3 regions of the Photorhabdus laumondii genome follow, and region 3 is predicted to be linked to each of the others. Evidence: predicted binding sites of a transcription regulator. Region 3 holds the regulator's gene; each other region holds the start of a gene.
The links. Region 3 encodes PurR, which represses purine synthesis genes. Its sites were predicted from a motif close to CANGCAAACGTTTGCNTG; they were not measured.
Positions count from the first base shown of each region.

Region 1: the regulator PurR is predicted to act here: its motif matches at 1,956-1,973, upstream of gltS (sodium/glutamate symporter).
Region 2: the regulator PurR is predicted to act here: its motif matches at 3,774-3,791, upstream of purL (phosphoribosylformylglycinamidine synthase).

Region 1 covers NZ_CP024901.1:263,285-268,646, forward strand. Annotated here, with positions in the region: gene PluTT01m_RS01265 (4-hydroxyphenylacetate 3-hydroxylase family protein) at 1-310, shown strand, start outside; gene PluTT01m_RS01270 (uracil-xanthine permease family protein) at 519-1,904, opposite strand; gene gltS (sodium/glutamate symporter) at 2,147-3,355, shown strand; gene PluTT01m_RS01280 (hypothetical protein) at 3,599-3,823, shown strand; gene PluTT01m_RS01285 (class I SAM-dependent DNA methyltransferase) at 4,467-5,210, shown strand.
Region 2 covers NZ_CP024901.1:3,932,172-3,937,533, forward strand. Annotated here, with positions in the region: gene purL (phosphoribosylformylglycinamidine synthase) at 1-3,690, opposite strand, end outside; gene mltF (membrane-bound lytic murein transglycosylase MltF) at 3,957-5,362, shown strand, end outside.
Region 3 covers NZ_CP024901.1:3,045,184-3,050,545, forward strand. Annotated here, with positions in the region: gene rnt (ribonuclease T) at 1-323, shown strand, start outside; gene PluTT01m_RS13385 (Grx4 family monothiol glutaredoxin) at 550-900, opposite strand; gene purR (HTH-type transcriptional repressor PurR) at 1,483-2,508, shown strand; gene punR (DNA-binding transcriptional activator PunR) at 2,515-3,423, opposite strand; gene punC (purine nucleoside transporter PunC) at 3,695-4,891, shown strand; gene cfa (cyclopropane fatty acyl phospholipid synthase) at 5,312-5,362, shown strand, end outside.

The DNA.
Region 1 (5,362 bases), 2.8 Mb from region 3:
TTTTTCCAACCCGGAACTGTCTCCTTATCTTGATAAATACATGCGTGGCTCCAATGGTTACAGTGCAGTTGAGCGAGTCAAGCTCATGAAACTGATTTGGGACTCGATCGGTACGGAATTCGCTGGCAGGCATGAATTATACGAGCGCAATTATTCCGGCAACCACGAAGCTATCAGAGTCGATGTGTTATTGGCTTCCCAAGCCACGGGCTTAGTGGATCAATTGAAAGGGTTTGCTGAGCAGTGTATGAGTGAATACGATCTTGATGGTTGGGTTGGTAACGATTTTATTTGGCCTTCCAACCGCTAGGAGATAAATCATCATCACGCACGATGATGAAATATATACCCAATGGATTTCAAGATGCATCGCGACGGCAAAGGAGCGAATCCCCGGGAGCATAGGTAACGATGTGACCGGGGTGAGTGCAGCCAACAAAGAGGCAACTTGAAAGATAACGGGTATACGTGCGTGATGAGTCGATTATGGGTAACCCGAGATCAAATTTGTAGAAAAACTACTTCTCCTGAGGAAATACCAAATTAAGAGTGATGGCTGTCAGACCGCCAGCAGCAATACCGGAAGAGAGTAACGTTTTCAGCCAGTCAGGAGCGAACTGTAAAATTAGTGGTTGTTGCGCAACACCCATACCAACCGCTAAAGAGAGCGCGATAATCATAATTGCCCGGCGGTTAAGTGCCTCTCTGGAAACGATACGGATACCTGATGCGGCAATCGTACCGAACATCACGATAGTGGCACCTCCCAATACCGGTTCAGGGATCTGTTGTACAAATCCTGCGACCGCAGGAAATAGTCCTAATAGCATCAACATCAGCGCCACGGCGTAACCTACATGACGGCTGGCAACGCCGGTTAATTGGATAACCCCGTTATTCTGCCCAAAACAAGAATTTGGAAAAGTATTAAATACGGCAGAAAGCATAGAATTTAGGCCGTTAGCTAAAACACCGCCTTTAATACGCTTCATATATAGAGGACCGCTGACCGGTTGCTCGGAAACATCAGATGTTGCAGTAATATCGCCGATGGTTTCCAGCGAAGTTACCATGAAAATCAGCATCAACGGGATAAGCAGATTCCAGTCAAAGGAAAGACCATAATAGAGTGGAGCGGGAATTGTCATGAGTGAACCATTTTCCTGTACCGTTGCTGGTGGCAGCATACCCATTAGCCAGGCGGCAACATAACCTACCGTCATTGCAATCACCAGAGAAGCCACACGCAGATAAGGATTACGCTGGCGGTTCAGCAAAACAATCACCACCAATACAACACCGGCCAGAAACAGATGCTCTGGAGAACCAAAAGTGTGATTTTCGATAGCAGAGAATCCACCACCGATAGAGGTCAATCCAACCTGAATCAGAGACAAACCGATAATCATCACCACAACACCGGAAACTAATGGGGTGATAATTCTTCGGGCCAGATGCAATACGCGGGATAACAGAATTTCTGTAACGGATGCCACCATCAAAGTACCGAATAATGCGGCCATCATAGTAGAAATGTCGGCACCGCCGTTTTTTAATGCCAGCCCGCCCATAATCAAGGGGGAAACAAAGTTAAAACTGGTCCCTTGGATAGAAAGCAAACCAGAACCGATTGGCCCCCAAGTGCGGATCTGAATCAATGATGCTAGCCCTGAAGCAAACAGAGACATACTGATAATCCGCTGTGTATCGTGAGTGGGCAGCCCTAGCGCTTGGCAGATCAAGATTGCTGGCGTGATGACCGCGACAAACATTGCCAGTAAATGCTGACAGGCAGCAAACAATGTTTGTGGCAATGGTGGTCGATCTTCTAAGCGATAAATCAATTCACTAGCTGATTTTTTCGGGGGTATTGTTTCAGCTTGTTTAGGGGATGAGGTGAGCATGGTGTGAAATTCCGGACTGACAAAGAACGCATTTTAATGATCAACTGCGTAAAAGCAATCGTTTGCGTAAAAATTCTGTTTGTTGCCATGATTCGCTCTGGTCACATTTTTATATGTTTTAACTTGTGTTTGTTGCAGATTTTTTTTCTAATCCAGCGTTGCCTGCTTTTGGCGTTCTCTAAAGGATGAGTATAACGTCGTAATAACTTACATAATTTTAACAATATAGCTGGGGTACATAGATGTATCATCTTGATGTTTATGGCACGCTCGTTGCGTCTGCATTAGTACTATTACTTGGGCGTAAACTTGTACAATCCGTCCCATTTCTTGAAAAATACACCATTCCTGAACCTGTCGCGGGTGGCCTGTTAGTTGCTCTAATTCTTTTAGCGGTTAAACAAACAACAGGCTGGGAAATCAACTTTGATTTATCTCTTAAAGACCCTTTGATGTTAACTTTCTTCGCCACTATCGGCTTGAATGCCAATCTTTCCAGCCTGAAAGCGGGTGGTAAGGTCCTGTTCACGTTTGTCTTCGTCGTTGTGGGTTTGCTACTGGTTCAGAACACGGTGGGTATCGCTTTGGCTGAACTGTTGGGGCTGGATCCATTAATGGGCTTACTGGCGGGTTCTGTTACGCTATCTGGCGGTCATGGTACCGGTGCCGCTTGGGGTAAACTGTTTAGTGAGCGTTATGGTTTTGAAAATGCAACCGAAGTGGCAATGGCTTGTGCGACTTTCGGTTTAGTACTGGGTGGTTTGATTGGTGGTCCGGTCGCTCGTTTCCTGGTGAGAAATACAAAAACTCCGGGCTTGAGGGGCGATGATACCGAAGTGCCGACAGCATTTGAAAAACCGTATACCGGGCGGATGATCACAGCACTGGTGATGCTGGAAACGATCGCCTTGATCGCTATCTGTCTGATGGCAGGTAATTTTGTATCTGAACTTCTGCAAGGTACATGGTTTGAATTACCGACGTTCGTCTGTGTGTTATTTATCGGGGTTATTCTCAGTAACAGTCTATCGGTGTTAGGTTTTTACCGAGTCTTTGACCGAGCAGTTTCTGTACTGGGCAACGTAAGTCTTTCCCTGTTCCTGGCAATGGCGTTAATGAGCCTGAAATTGTGGCAGATGGCATCGCTGGCATTACCCATGCTGGTTATTCTCACCATCCAGGCCATCGTGATGGCGCTGTATGCAATTTTTGTCACCTATCGAGTGATGGGTAAAAACTATGATGCTGCGGTTTTGGCGGCAGGTCACTGTGGTTTTGGTTTAGGGGCGACACCTACCGCCATTGCGAACATGCAGGCGATTACTGATCGCTTCGGGCCATCCCATGTGGCGTTTCTGGTGGTGCCGATGGTTGGGGCATTCTTTATCGATATCGTTAACGCGATTGTGATTAAACTCTATTTGCTGTTACCCGTTTTCCCGGCGGTGTAGGGATAAATTAGAGAGATACTGCACCTGCTATGCAGTTGGTGCAGTATTGTCTTTGTATTCTTTAATCATTATTTATTTTAAGCAAGCACCGTCATAGTTTCACCTCTTACCTGTATGTATGGGGGTCCAGATAGATCCCGTTAGCCTCGCCTGTATTCCATTGGAATATCAGGCGAGATGGTCTTTTACTGTGTTTTACTTATAATTTAACGCATTCAAATATAGTAAGAAGGATGAACAACGATGAAGCTTTTTAACGCTCTGGGGTTTCGTTGGGACCGATCTTCGGTTCCTCTTATTGTTCCGATTCATTCTATTGAGCGGGTATGCTTCCGTTTTCACCGGATGCTACCGGAGTTTGTTTGGGATGCTAGCGTTCTTGAAGGCAATCCTTTTACTTTCCCCGAAGTGAAAACATTGTTAGGTGGATTGTCACCCGGATGCAGAGCAAATTCGAACGGCGAATAGATGAAATAATATTGACAACCGGACAGGAGTAGTCATTCTGATAATAATACTTCTATCGCCTCTATCTATGTGACCGGGGTGAGCGCAGCCAACAAAGAGGCAACTTGAAAGATAGCGGGTATACCGTTAAACATTAAAGGATGGAAATAGTTCCTCAAATAACGACGGCTCATTGGCATCTCTCTATTGTTTAAACAACATAATTATTATAAGAATAATAGTTTCTACAAAAAATAGGTGTTTTATATTTATTTTACTTCCTCATATTTATCCGAAAATTAACCAATATTAAAAAATTATATCTAATTCATCACTAACATATTAATATAAATAACGCTTCATGATTCTGCCACGCGCGAATTTACTAACCTATTGTTATAGGTGAAATTATGAGTGATGTAAGATGTGGCGCTATTTTGGAATCTTATTTATAACAAGAGAAAAACTTTCAGTAATTATTAATTCGTACTAAATAATATATTTCTTCGATAAATATACCCTATGGATTTCAAGATGCATCGCGACGGCAAGGGCGTGAATCCCCGGGAGCATAGGTAACGATGTGACCGAGTGCAACCAACAAAGAGGCAACTTGAAAGATGACGGGTATAAAGTATTTTGGCCTTTAGCTAAGGATAACAACATGAAAGATAACACTTTATATGGCCCTATTGCACATCTTTACGAGAGCTTTTCAGATGCTACTGACCATATCAAAGTAGAAATCAGAACTATCTTCAACCTGGCAGGAGATATACACGGGAAATCAGTGTTAGATTTAGCCTGTGGATATGGTCTCTTTAGTCGAGAATACAGAAATCGTGGTGCGTCGAAAGTCATTGGAGTCGATATATCAGAAAACATGATAGCGATTGCGAAAAGCAAATCACAACAATACGGTGACGATATCGAATTTCACGTAAGAAATATCTGCAAGATGGAGTCGGAGTCATTTGGCAAGTTTGACATAGTTAATGCAGCTTGGTTATTTTGCCATGCAGAATCTCTTGAAGACCTTGAAACTATGTTCCGTGTCATTGCCGCTCATCTCAAGCCTGCCGGTAAATTAATTGCGTATACCTTTGAACCTGATTATCGATTAGAGAAAGGGAATTATGAGAATTATTGTATAAAAATTCTGAGTGAAGAGCCGGTGAAAGACACCACTCTCGTGAAAGCTGAATTTCTTACCACACCACCCAGCCCTTTCACTATGTATCGTTGGAGTCGTGAACAATATCAAACAGCGATCCAAAAGGCGGGGTTCAAACAATTTAAATGGCAAAAACCCATGCTGTTAGAAAGAGATATTGAGGCTCATCCCCCAGGTTTTTGGGATGATTTCCAACGAAATTGTCTTGATACAGCTCTTGTTTGTCAGATTTAACCAGATAATCCCTAAGATCCACTCTCTTTCCTATACCAATCCCCCGGTGAAAATCGAGGGATTTTTTTGAATTTCCTTCGTCCTACAAAACAACTTTTCCTGACCTCCAGCCGGGATTTTGGTGAGAACCGGATGAAATAGTTCGACAACTC
Region 2 (5,362 bases), 890 kb from region 3:
CGTAACCTGACCATAGTTATTCACATAACGCAAAGCCACTAACTGGTTGCTTTCAAGCATCTCAAGATGCTGTCTATTACGGAATTCTACTTGCCCTTCCCCATGAGAAACCGCAATCGGTATACGAGAACCGACCATATCCTGTAAGAACAGTGACGGGCTGTCAGTAATTTCCACCAAACTAAATCGTGCTTCAAATCGCTCTGAGCGGTTACGTACAAAACGCGGCCAATGTTCTGCACCCGGGATCAATTCCCGCAAGTTAGACATCATCTGGCAACCATTACAAACACCCAGCGCTAACGTATCAGGTCGTGCAAAGAAAACGGCAAACTGATCACGGACACGTTCATTAAACAGAATTGATTTCGCCCAACCTTCACCTGCCCCCAATACGTCACCATACGAGAAACCACCACAGGCAACCAGTGTCTGGAATTGGCTCAATCCAATACGTCCAGACAACAAATCACTCATATGAACATCAATCGCCTCAAAGCCTGCTCGGTGGAATGCCGCGGCCATTTCAACATGGGAGTTAACGCCCTGTTCACGCAGTACAGCCACTTTCGGCCTTACCTGCTGCAAGATGTAAGGCGCTGCAATATCTTCTGAAATATCAAAGGTCAGTTTTACATTCAGTCCAGGATCCTGATTATCCTGTTTAGCCTGATGTTCCTGATCTGCACACGCCGGGTTATCGCGCAGACGCTGCATTTGCCATGTGGTTTCTGCCCACCATAAGCGCAAGGTACTGCGATTCTGGCGATAGACTTCAGTATTACCACTAAAGATAACAAAATCATCACCTGCTTGGGCTTTACCCAAATAATGTACGCAATCGGCCAGACCATGTTCTGCCAAAATGCTTTCAACAAATCCTCTATCCGATGCTCGAATCTGAACTACAGCACCCAACTCTTCTGTAAAGAGCCCAGCCAGAATATCTTCATCAAATACACTGATATCAGCTTCAATGCCACAATGGCCGGCAAAAGCCATTTCAGCCAAGGTTACCAGTAAACCACCATCAGAGCGGTCGTGATAAGCCAGCAATTTTTGTTCCGCAATCAGTTGCTGAATTGCATTGAAGAAACCCGCTAATTGTTCAGCACTACGTACATCCGCGGTTTTATTACCCAGTAGACGGTAAACTTGTGCCAATGCGGTACCGCCCAGCGTATTTTTTCCTTGCCCCAGATCGATTAATAACAACGCATTATCTTCATCGGTAGAAAGCTCCGGCGTGACTGTACGGCGGACATCTTCCACTCTGGCAAAAGCAGTAATCACCAGTGACAAAGGAGCCGTCATTTCACGCTCCTCACCTTGGTCATGCCAACGGGTTTTCATCGACATGGAGTCTTTACCCACCGGAATTGTCAGCCCTAGCGCAGGACACAGCTCCTCACCCACCGCTTTAACCGCCGCATACAAACCGGCATCCTCACCTGGGTGACCCGCAGCAGACATCCAGTTTGCTGAAAGTTTAATGCGTTTTAAATCCTGAATATAAGCAGAAGCGATATTGGTCAGCGCTTCACCGACCGCCATTCGGGCGGAAGCCGCAAAATCCAGCAAAGCAACCGGCGCACGTTCCCCCATAGACATCGCTTCGCCATAGTAGCTATCAAGGCTGGCGGTGGTAACAGCGCAGTCCGCAACTGGGATCTGCCACGGACCCACCATTTGATCACGAGAAACCATGCCAGTGACAGAGCGATCGCCTATCGTGATCAGGAAGGTTTTTTCCGCCACCGCCGGCAAATGCATGATGCGCTTAACAGCTTCCGCCAGATCGATATCCCGGCGTTCAAGGCTCTCACCGCTCGCTTTTAATGTAGTGACATCACGCAACATTTTTGGCGTTTTACCTAACAGTACATCCAAAGGCATATCGATTGGCTGGTTATCAAAGTGTTCATCATTAAGCAGCAAATGACGTTCTTCCGTTGCCTCGCCGATAATGGCATAAGGCGCACGCTCACGCCGACAAATCTCTTCAAATAGCGGGAGTTGTTCCGGCGCAACCGCCAGTACATAACGCTCTTGTGATTCGTTACACCAGACTTCCAGCGGGCTCATTCCCGGCTCATCGTTAAGAATTTTACGTAACTCAAATCGTCCACCGCGACCACCATCACTGACCAGCTCAGGCATCGCATTGGAAAGCCCACCAGCACCCACATCATGAATAAACAGAATCGGATTGTTTTCGCCTAACTGCCAACAGCGATCGATCACCTCCTGACAACGGCGCTCCATTTCCGGGTTATCGCGTTGAACCGAAGCAAAATCCAGATCAGCATCGGATTGCCCCGATGCCATAGAAGATGCGGCCCCTCCGCCCAATCCAATGTTCATGGACGGACCACCAAGCACAATCAATTTTGCGCCAACAGAAATTTCACCCTTTTTGACATGTTCATCACGGATATTACCGATCCCACCAGCCAGCATGATCGGCTTGTGATAACCACGTAATTCGCTACCGTTATGACTGTTTACTTTTTCTTCATAGGTACGGAAATAGCCCAACAACGCCGGACGACCAAATTCATTATTAAATGCCGCGCCCCCTAAAGGGCCTTCCATCATGATATCCAGAGCACTAACGATACGCTCTGGTTTACCAAAATCCTCTTCCCACGGCTGTTCAAAACCCGGTATCCGCAAATTGGATACCGAAAATCCCACCAGACCCGCTTTTGGCTTAGCACCACGACCGGTCGCCCCTTCATCGCGAATTTCCCCCCCCGAACCTGTCGATGCGCCCGGCCAAGGAGAAATCGCCGTCGGGTGATTATGCGTTTCCACTTTCATCAGAATATGAGCCTGCTCCTGATGGTAATCATATGAACCGTTTTCCGCGCTAGCAAAGAAACGACCAACAGCAGATCCCTCCATCACAGCGGCATTATCTTTATAGGCTGACAGGACATAATCAGGTGTCTGCTCATAGGTGTTTTTAATCATTTTGAACAGCGATTTTGGCTGCGCCTGACTATCAATAATCCAATCAGCATTAAAGATTTTATGACGACAATGTTCTGAGTTAGCCTGAGCAAACATATAAAGTTCAACATCTGTTGGATTGCGCCCTAATTTCTGGAAAGCATCCATCAGATAATCAATTTCATCTGAGGCTAACGCCAATCCAAGTTCAATATTGGCCGTTTCTAACGCACTGCGTCCTGCTTGCAGAATATCAATGCGCTTTAACGGAACCGGTTGCTGACGAGAAAACAATTTTTCCGCCTGTTCCAATTGAGTAAAGACCGTTTCCATCATCCGATCATGCAGCAATGATGACAATATTTGCCACTGTGTATCACTCATTTCACCACTTTGGATGTAATAAGCCACGCCACGCTCCAGACGCACAACCTGGGACAGGCCACAATTGTGAGCAATATCGGTTGCTTTGGAAGACCAAGGGGAAATCGTTCCCGGACGAGGCGTCACTAACAGCAATGTACCTTGGGGTTCATGTTCAGCCAGCGAAGGTCCATATTTTAGTAATTGTTGTAACTTTGCTGAATCAACATCACTCAAAGATGCATTAATCTCTGCAAAATGAACATATTCCGCATAAATATCATTGACCGGAAGTTGCTGTTCTTGGCACACAGAAAGGAGTTTAGTGATACGAAATGCAGATAAAGCAGGTGAACCACGTAGAATTTTCATAGTAATCAATTCTCTCATCTTAGAAGCAAAGCTTAATAGATGCCTAAGGGGAAATGAAGCCATTATAGAGGATTGTCACCCATGACGAAACCGTTTGCGTGACGATTATTACCGCCAATTATCCTGTCGTCAAATCATGCAAATAGTATCAATTAGGTTGCACAGCCCGTTTTTGTTCCGCAAAATGCTCAATCACTGGAAATTTAACCATAACAATATAGCGCGTTTCCACCTGGCACCACACTGCGTTATACAGAGATAACCATTTGAATAATATAAAAATAAATTATTTCGTTATCATTGTTATCGCTCTTTTTTCTGCCGCCATCATTAGTCTGAACATCAGTTGGCCGAATAAACAGCAGGAGCAGATTAACAGGATCATTACCAGAGGAGAGCTACGGATCAGCACCATTAGCTCACCTCTGATCCATCTTACCGGTAAGAAAGAAGCCAATGGATTTGATTACGAGCTGGTACAACGCTTTGCTAATTACCTTGGCGTCAAATTAGAAATCAAATTTAGAAAAAATATCAATCAGTTATTTGATGATCTGGAAAAGGGTGAGGCTGATTTTCTGGCCGCTGGCCTGACTTATCATCAAGAAAGGCTGGATCAAACCCGCACAGGTCCAGCTTACTATTCTGTATCCCAACAACTGATTTATCGCAAAGGGACTCCACGCCCTCGCTCTTTTAAAGACTTAAAAGGTAAACTGCTGGTCGCTTCTGGTTCTGCTCATGCCAGCACATTGAAAAAGATAGAAAAAGAGAATTTTCCTGAACTCGAATGGGAGGAGACACCGCAATATAACACTCGCGAACTACTGGAACAGGTATCAGAAGGTAAACTGGATTATACGTTAGGTGACTCGATTAATGTCGCGTTGCAACAACGTACTCACCCTAATCTGGCCGTCGCTTTTGATGTGAGTGAAGATAACCCGCTGACATGGTATTTAAAACGCATTGACGACTACAGCCTTTATGCTGCCATGCTGGATTTTTTCAGCCAGCTAACGGAAAAAAATGTCATGCCACGGTTGGAGGAGAAATACTTTGGTCACGTCCACTCATTTGATTATTTCGATACACTCTCTTTTCTCAGTGCCATCGATAATATTCTGCCTACCTATCAGCCACTATTTGAAAAATATTCCGGTGATATCAGTTGGAAACTGCTCGCTGCCATTGCCTGGCAAGAATCTCATTGGGACCCACAGGCAATCTCACCCACGGGTGTGCGTGGCCTGATGATGTTAACCAACCAGACGGCTAAAGGGTTAGGCGTCGTTGATCGCCTTGATCCGGAGGAGAGTATTAAAGGAGGGGCGATCTATCTGCAAAATCTAATGAAACGACTACCTGAAAATATCCCTAAAGATGAGCGCATCTGGTTTGCACTGGCAGCTTACAATATGGGTTATGGACATATGTTAGATGCCCGCAAACTGACGGCATCACAGAAAGGAAATCCCGATAGCTGGCTTGATGTCAAAAAACGGATTCCACTATTAAGCCAGAAAAAATATTATACAAATACCACCTATGGCTATGCCCGTGGACATGAAGCTTATCGCTATATTGAAAATATTCGCCGTTATCAGCTTAGTTTAGTCGGATATTTACAGGCCAAAGAAAATCGGAAAAAATTAATTCCCCAAGAAAACCA
Region 3 (5,362 bases):
ATTGTAATCGGGCAATTATCGTTGCTCACAATGCTAACTTCGATCACAGCTTTGTTATGGCTGCCACAGAACGCACCGGACTAAAACGAAATCCGTTTCATCCGTTTGCAACTTTTGACACCGCTGCTTTAGGTGGTCTGGTATTAGGACAAACAATCTTAGCAAAAGCCTGCATCACAGCCGGTATCCCATTCGATAATAATCAGGCTCACAGCGCGTTATATGATACTGATCGTACCGCTGAATTATTCTGTGAAATGGTCAACCGTTGGAAACAACTTGGTGGCTGGCCATTAACAACAACAGCAGAAAAAACTGGATAAATAGCTGAACGGCTAGATTAATATAATCAAATCTAAACAATAATCCCCCCATATATCAACATATGGGGGGATAGCATAATATACCCGTTATCCTTCAAGTTGCCTCTTTGTTGGCTGCGCTCGCTCACCCCGGTCACATAGTTTGCTATGCTCCCGGGGATTCACTCTCTTGCCGTCGCGATGCATCTTGAAATCCATTGGGTATAATCTGTAAGTAATTAAAAAATTACTCTGTCGCGTTTTCGCCCTGAGAACGACATTTATCAGCAGTTTCTTTGATTAATGTTTGTAGCTCACCACGCTGATACATTTCAATGATAATATCGCATCCACCTATCAACTCACCTTCCACCCAAAGCTGAGGAAAAGTTGGCCAATTAGCATATTTTGGCAACTCTGCACGAATATCTGGATTTTGCAAAATATCTACGTAAGCAAAACGTTCACCACACGCAGATAAAGCCTGAACCGCCTGCGCAGAAAAGCCACAATTTGGCAATTTAGGAGAACCTTTCATATACAATAAAATCGGGTTTTCTTTAATTTGGCGCTCAATCTTCTCAATAGTAGTCGTCATTTTTATTTCCTTTAAACCAACAGCCCGTTGATAACCAACATCGTCACGATATTGCGGAGAATACCATTTTCTCTCACTAATATGTATCCTGATCTCTTCGTATCCTGACACAGATGACATCATTTTCACGGTTATTTATCGTAGAGGTTGTTAAAAGCGGTGGCAGAAAGACAAAGAGCAGATAAAGAAACTATCTGCCCAATTTTTAAATCATCTAGCCCGTTCAAAACATCAGGCAAAGATCAAGCAAAGAGCGGCAAAAATGGCAATCATCACCAACGTGCTGACAGCAGTAAATAAACCAAGCTTCAAATCGGTATTCATAGAGCCTCCTCAGAATAAAAAGTTTATAGTGACAAAAACCAATCTATTGAGATGGTTAATTGCCCTTACATAAGGAAAAGCATAAATAGCGATTACCACCCATTTTATAACACTGATTATTGCTTTCACTTTTGAGCCAGATCAGACAAAATCCAGAATTTATCGCTAACTTATTGCTAGCCCCTTGATGTAAAGGGTTAGCAAGCGATTAACAAAGCGTTTTAAATTTAGACCAAAAGGTCAGGAGTCTTTCACCTCATGGCAACGATCAAAGATGTGGCTAAGCACGCTGGCGTCTCAACCACTACTGTATCCCATGTTATTAATAAAACCCGCTTCGTCGCTGAAGATACTAAAGCTGCTGTTTGGGCTGCTATTAAGGCACTGAATTATTCACCCAGTGCCGTTGCTCGCAGTCTGAAAGTTAACCACACAAAATCGATCGGATTACTGGCAACGTCCAGTGAAGCCCCCTATTTTGCTGAAATCATTGAGTCTGTTGAAAACAGTTGTTATAGCAAAGGCTATACGCTGATTTTATGTAACTCACACAATAACATTGATAAACAGAAAGCCTATCTCGCCATGCTGGCCCAAAAACGTGTGGATGGACTGCTAATTATGTGTTCAGAATACCCGGAACAGCTATTGGGAATGTTGGAAGATTATCGCAATATTCCAATGGTCGTCATGGATTGGGGACAGGCCAGAAGTGATTTCACCGATACGATTATTGATAATGCATTCCACGGCGGTTATCTGGCTGGTCGTTATCTTATCGAACGTGGTCATCGTGATATTGGTGCGATCCCCGGCCCTCTGGCACGAAATACCGGCGGTGGCCGTCATCAAGGATTCTTAAAGGCGTTAAAAGAAGCCAACATTCCGATCAAAGAAGAGTGGGTTATTCAGGGGGATTTTGAACCAGAATCGGGCTATAAAGCCATGCATCAAATCTTGAATCAAAAACAGCGCCCGACTGCGGTTTTCTGCGGCGGAGATGTTATGGCTATGGGGGCGATTTGTGCTGCTGATGAATTAGGACTGCGCGTCCCACAGGATATTTCTGTCATCGGTTATGACAATATACGCAACGCTCGTTATTTCTCTCCGGCATTGACCACCATTCATCAGCCAAAAGAACGACTGGGGCAGATGGCGTTTTCCATGTTACTGGACAGAATAATCAATAAACGTGAAGATGCACAAACTATTGAAGTACATCCACGCTTGGTTGAGCGACGTTCTGTCGTGGATGGTCCATTTGTCGACTATCGTCGTTAATCCGTTTTATTCATCTTGAAGCCATTCAGCATTAAGAGTTTCACTATCGCCAAGATAGTCAAGCAGCCAACTTAATGCTGGAGAATGGCTGTTTTGAACCCATGCCAAACAACATGGACTGTCTGGTAAAGGCTGTTCCAATTCCAGCACGGCGAGTTTATTCTGCCGAATAAGCGGCATTGCCCTATGTTTAGGCACCATTCCCACACATAATCCCTCGTTTAGACAAGACAAACCGGATTCCCAATCAGGAACCACCAACCGGCGCTGATTATCCAGATTCCAGGTGTCACGCTTCGGTAAATTACGGGATGTATCTTCAAGGCACAAACTGGGATAAGGCCGCATTTGGTCATCAGATAACAGACCCGGCAACTGAGTCAGCGCATGGTCAGCGCTAACCACACATAGCCAAGGCATAAACCCCATATCTCGGAAACTATACCTTTCCCCGACTGGAGCTACCCGGGTTGCACCAATTGCAACATCAACTCGACTATTCACCAGCGCGTCCCACACACCATTAAACACTTCCTGATGAATAAAAAGTTCTATATCAGGAAAATGGTGGTAGAAATCAAGAATAAGCTGGCGACTACGCTCTGGTTTGACAACGAGATCAATAGCAATACTAAATTGCCCTCTCCAGCCGTTTGCAATTTGTTGACACTGATGACGAGTATCAATCATTTTTTTGATAACAGAGCGAGCCTCCTTGATAAACATAGCGCCTGCCTCAGTTAATTCTACATCCCGATGACGACGCTCAAACAACGAAACAGCAAGCCACTCTTCCAGTTGTCTTACGGTATAACTGATCGCAGAAGGGACACGATGAAGCTCCAATGCAGCCGCACTAAAACTGCCTGTTCTGGCAACCGCATCCACAACTTCAAGTGAATATTCTGACCACATAATTTTACCTTTCAATTTTTTTCACAGCACTATGCAAATATTACCATTTCACAAGTAAAAATCACGACATATAGAATATGTGTCAATATTGTTATCTACCTATACCCTATGGATTTCAAGGTGCATCGCGACGGCAAGGGAGCAAATCCCCGGGAGCATAGCAAACTATGTGACCGGGGTGAGCGAGTGCAGCCAACAAAGAGACAACTTGAAAGAAACGGGTATATCACTGCAAATTATTTCAATCATGATATTCAAAGAGAGTAATCAAATGAAAAACTCAAGTCAGTTCATGTTCTACCTTGCAGGCTTGAGTATGCTAGGTTATCTGGCCATTGATATGTATCTGCCAGCATTCGGCACTATGCAACAAGAATTAGCGACATCGGCAGAAGCAATCAGTGCCAGCCTAAGCATCTTTCTTGCAGGTTTCGCCTTCGCTCAACTTTTGTGGGGACCTCTTTCAGATCGCTTTGGCCGAAAGCCGATTATCATCACCGGGCTATCCCTGTTTTCTATTGGCTGTCTGGGTATGATGTGGGTAACAGACGCCACCCAACTTTTAGTTTTGCGTTTTATCCAAGCCGTAGGTGTTTGTTCAGCCGCCGTCTCATGGCAAGCATTAGTTATTGATCGTTATGAAGCCAATCGTACCAAACGTGTTTTTGCAACGATTATGCCTCTGGTTGCGCTCTCCCCTGCCTTGGCACCTTTGATGGGAGCCTGGCTGTTACAACATGGCGGCTGGCGCATAATTTTCCTAGTCTTACTGGCAATTACATTATTACTGTTGTTTTTTACTCTGTTCTTGCAAGAAAATCGCAACAACCGTGAAACTCAAGTGCAAACAAATAATGTCTCTTTCCTTACGCTATTAAAATCACCGCTATTTAGTGGCAATGTTCTGATATTTGCATCATGCAGCGCCGGCTTTTTTGCCTGGTTAACAGGCTCACCTTCAATTCTCGGTGAGATGGGATATACCCCGGACGACATTGGTCTGAGTTATATTCCTCAAACGCTAGCCTTTATCGTTGGAGGTTATGGATGCCGCAGTATTTTAGCCAAAATAAAAAGTGATATTATTTTCCCTTATCTGTTAATTGGCTATGCTATCAGTATGATTGTGCTCTATTTAATTGCAAAATTTGACGAGCCAACGCTATTCACTATTCTGGTACCTTTTTGCTTTATGGCTGCAATGAATGGCGCGTTATACCCAATTGCAGTAGCAAACGCTTTATCCGCTTATCCACAAGACAGTGGAAAAGCCACTGCATTACAAAACACGCTTCAATTAGGACTCTGTTTTATTGCCAGTCTGATTGTATCAGCATTTATCAACAATCCACTTATATCCACAACCACTGTTATGGTTTCTACCGTTGTTCCAATGGCATTAGGATATTTTATACAGTGGAAAAAAAACGCTGATCGCTGCATTCAAACAGTTGAACAAAATTCCTGATATTAATCAGATTATTATCTCAATAAAGGCTGCTAATTATCAATTAATCGCAGCCTTTATTTATTAATTGATAAAACAATTTTACGCTTTTATACTCAATACATTCCCTATTATAAATATACCCGTCATCTTTCAAGTTGCCTCTTTGTTGGCTGCACTCACTCACCCCGGTCACATAGTTACCTATGCTCCCGGGGATTCGCTCCCTTGCCGTCGCGATGCATCTTGAAATCTATAAGGTATAACCTGGAATTTGAGGTTTTCAGGAGCAATGACTGCCCCATTAAACTCATGGATTAGTCATCTTTAAGGTTTTTTACTTTGATTCTTTGTTATTTTTTGCATTTTGCGTCTTAGCATCCTGCTTTGCTAGCTAAAACGAGCTCCTCAGTATTCCATCACCCTAACGTTGGAGAGTATATGAGTTCATCTTGTATTAAAAACCCGAAAACAGCCATTAACTCCTGGCAG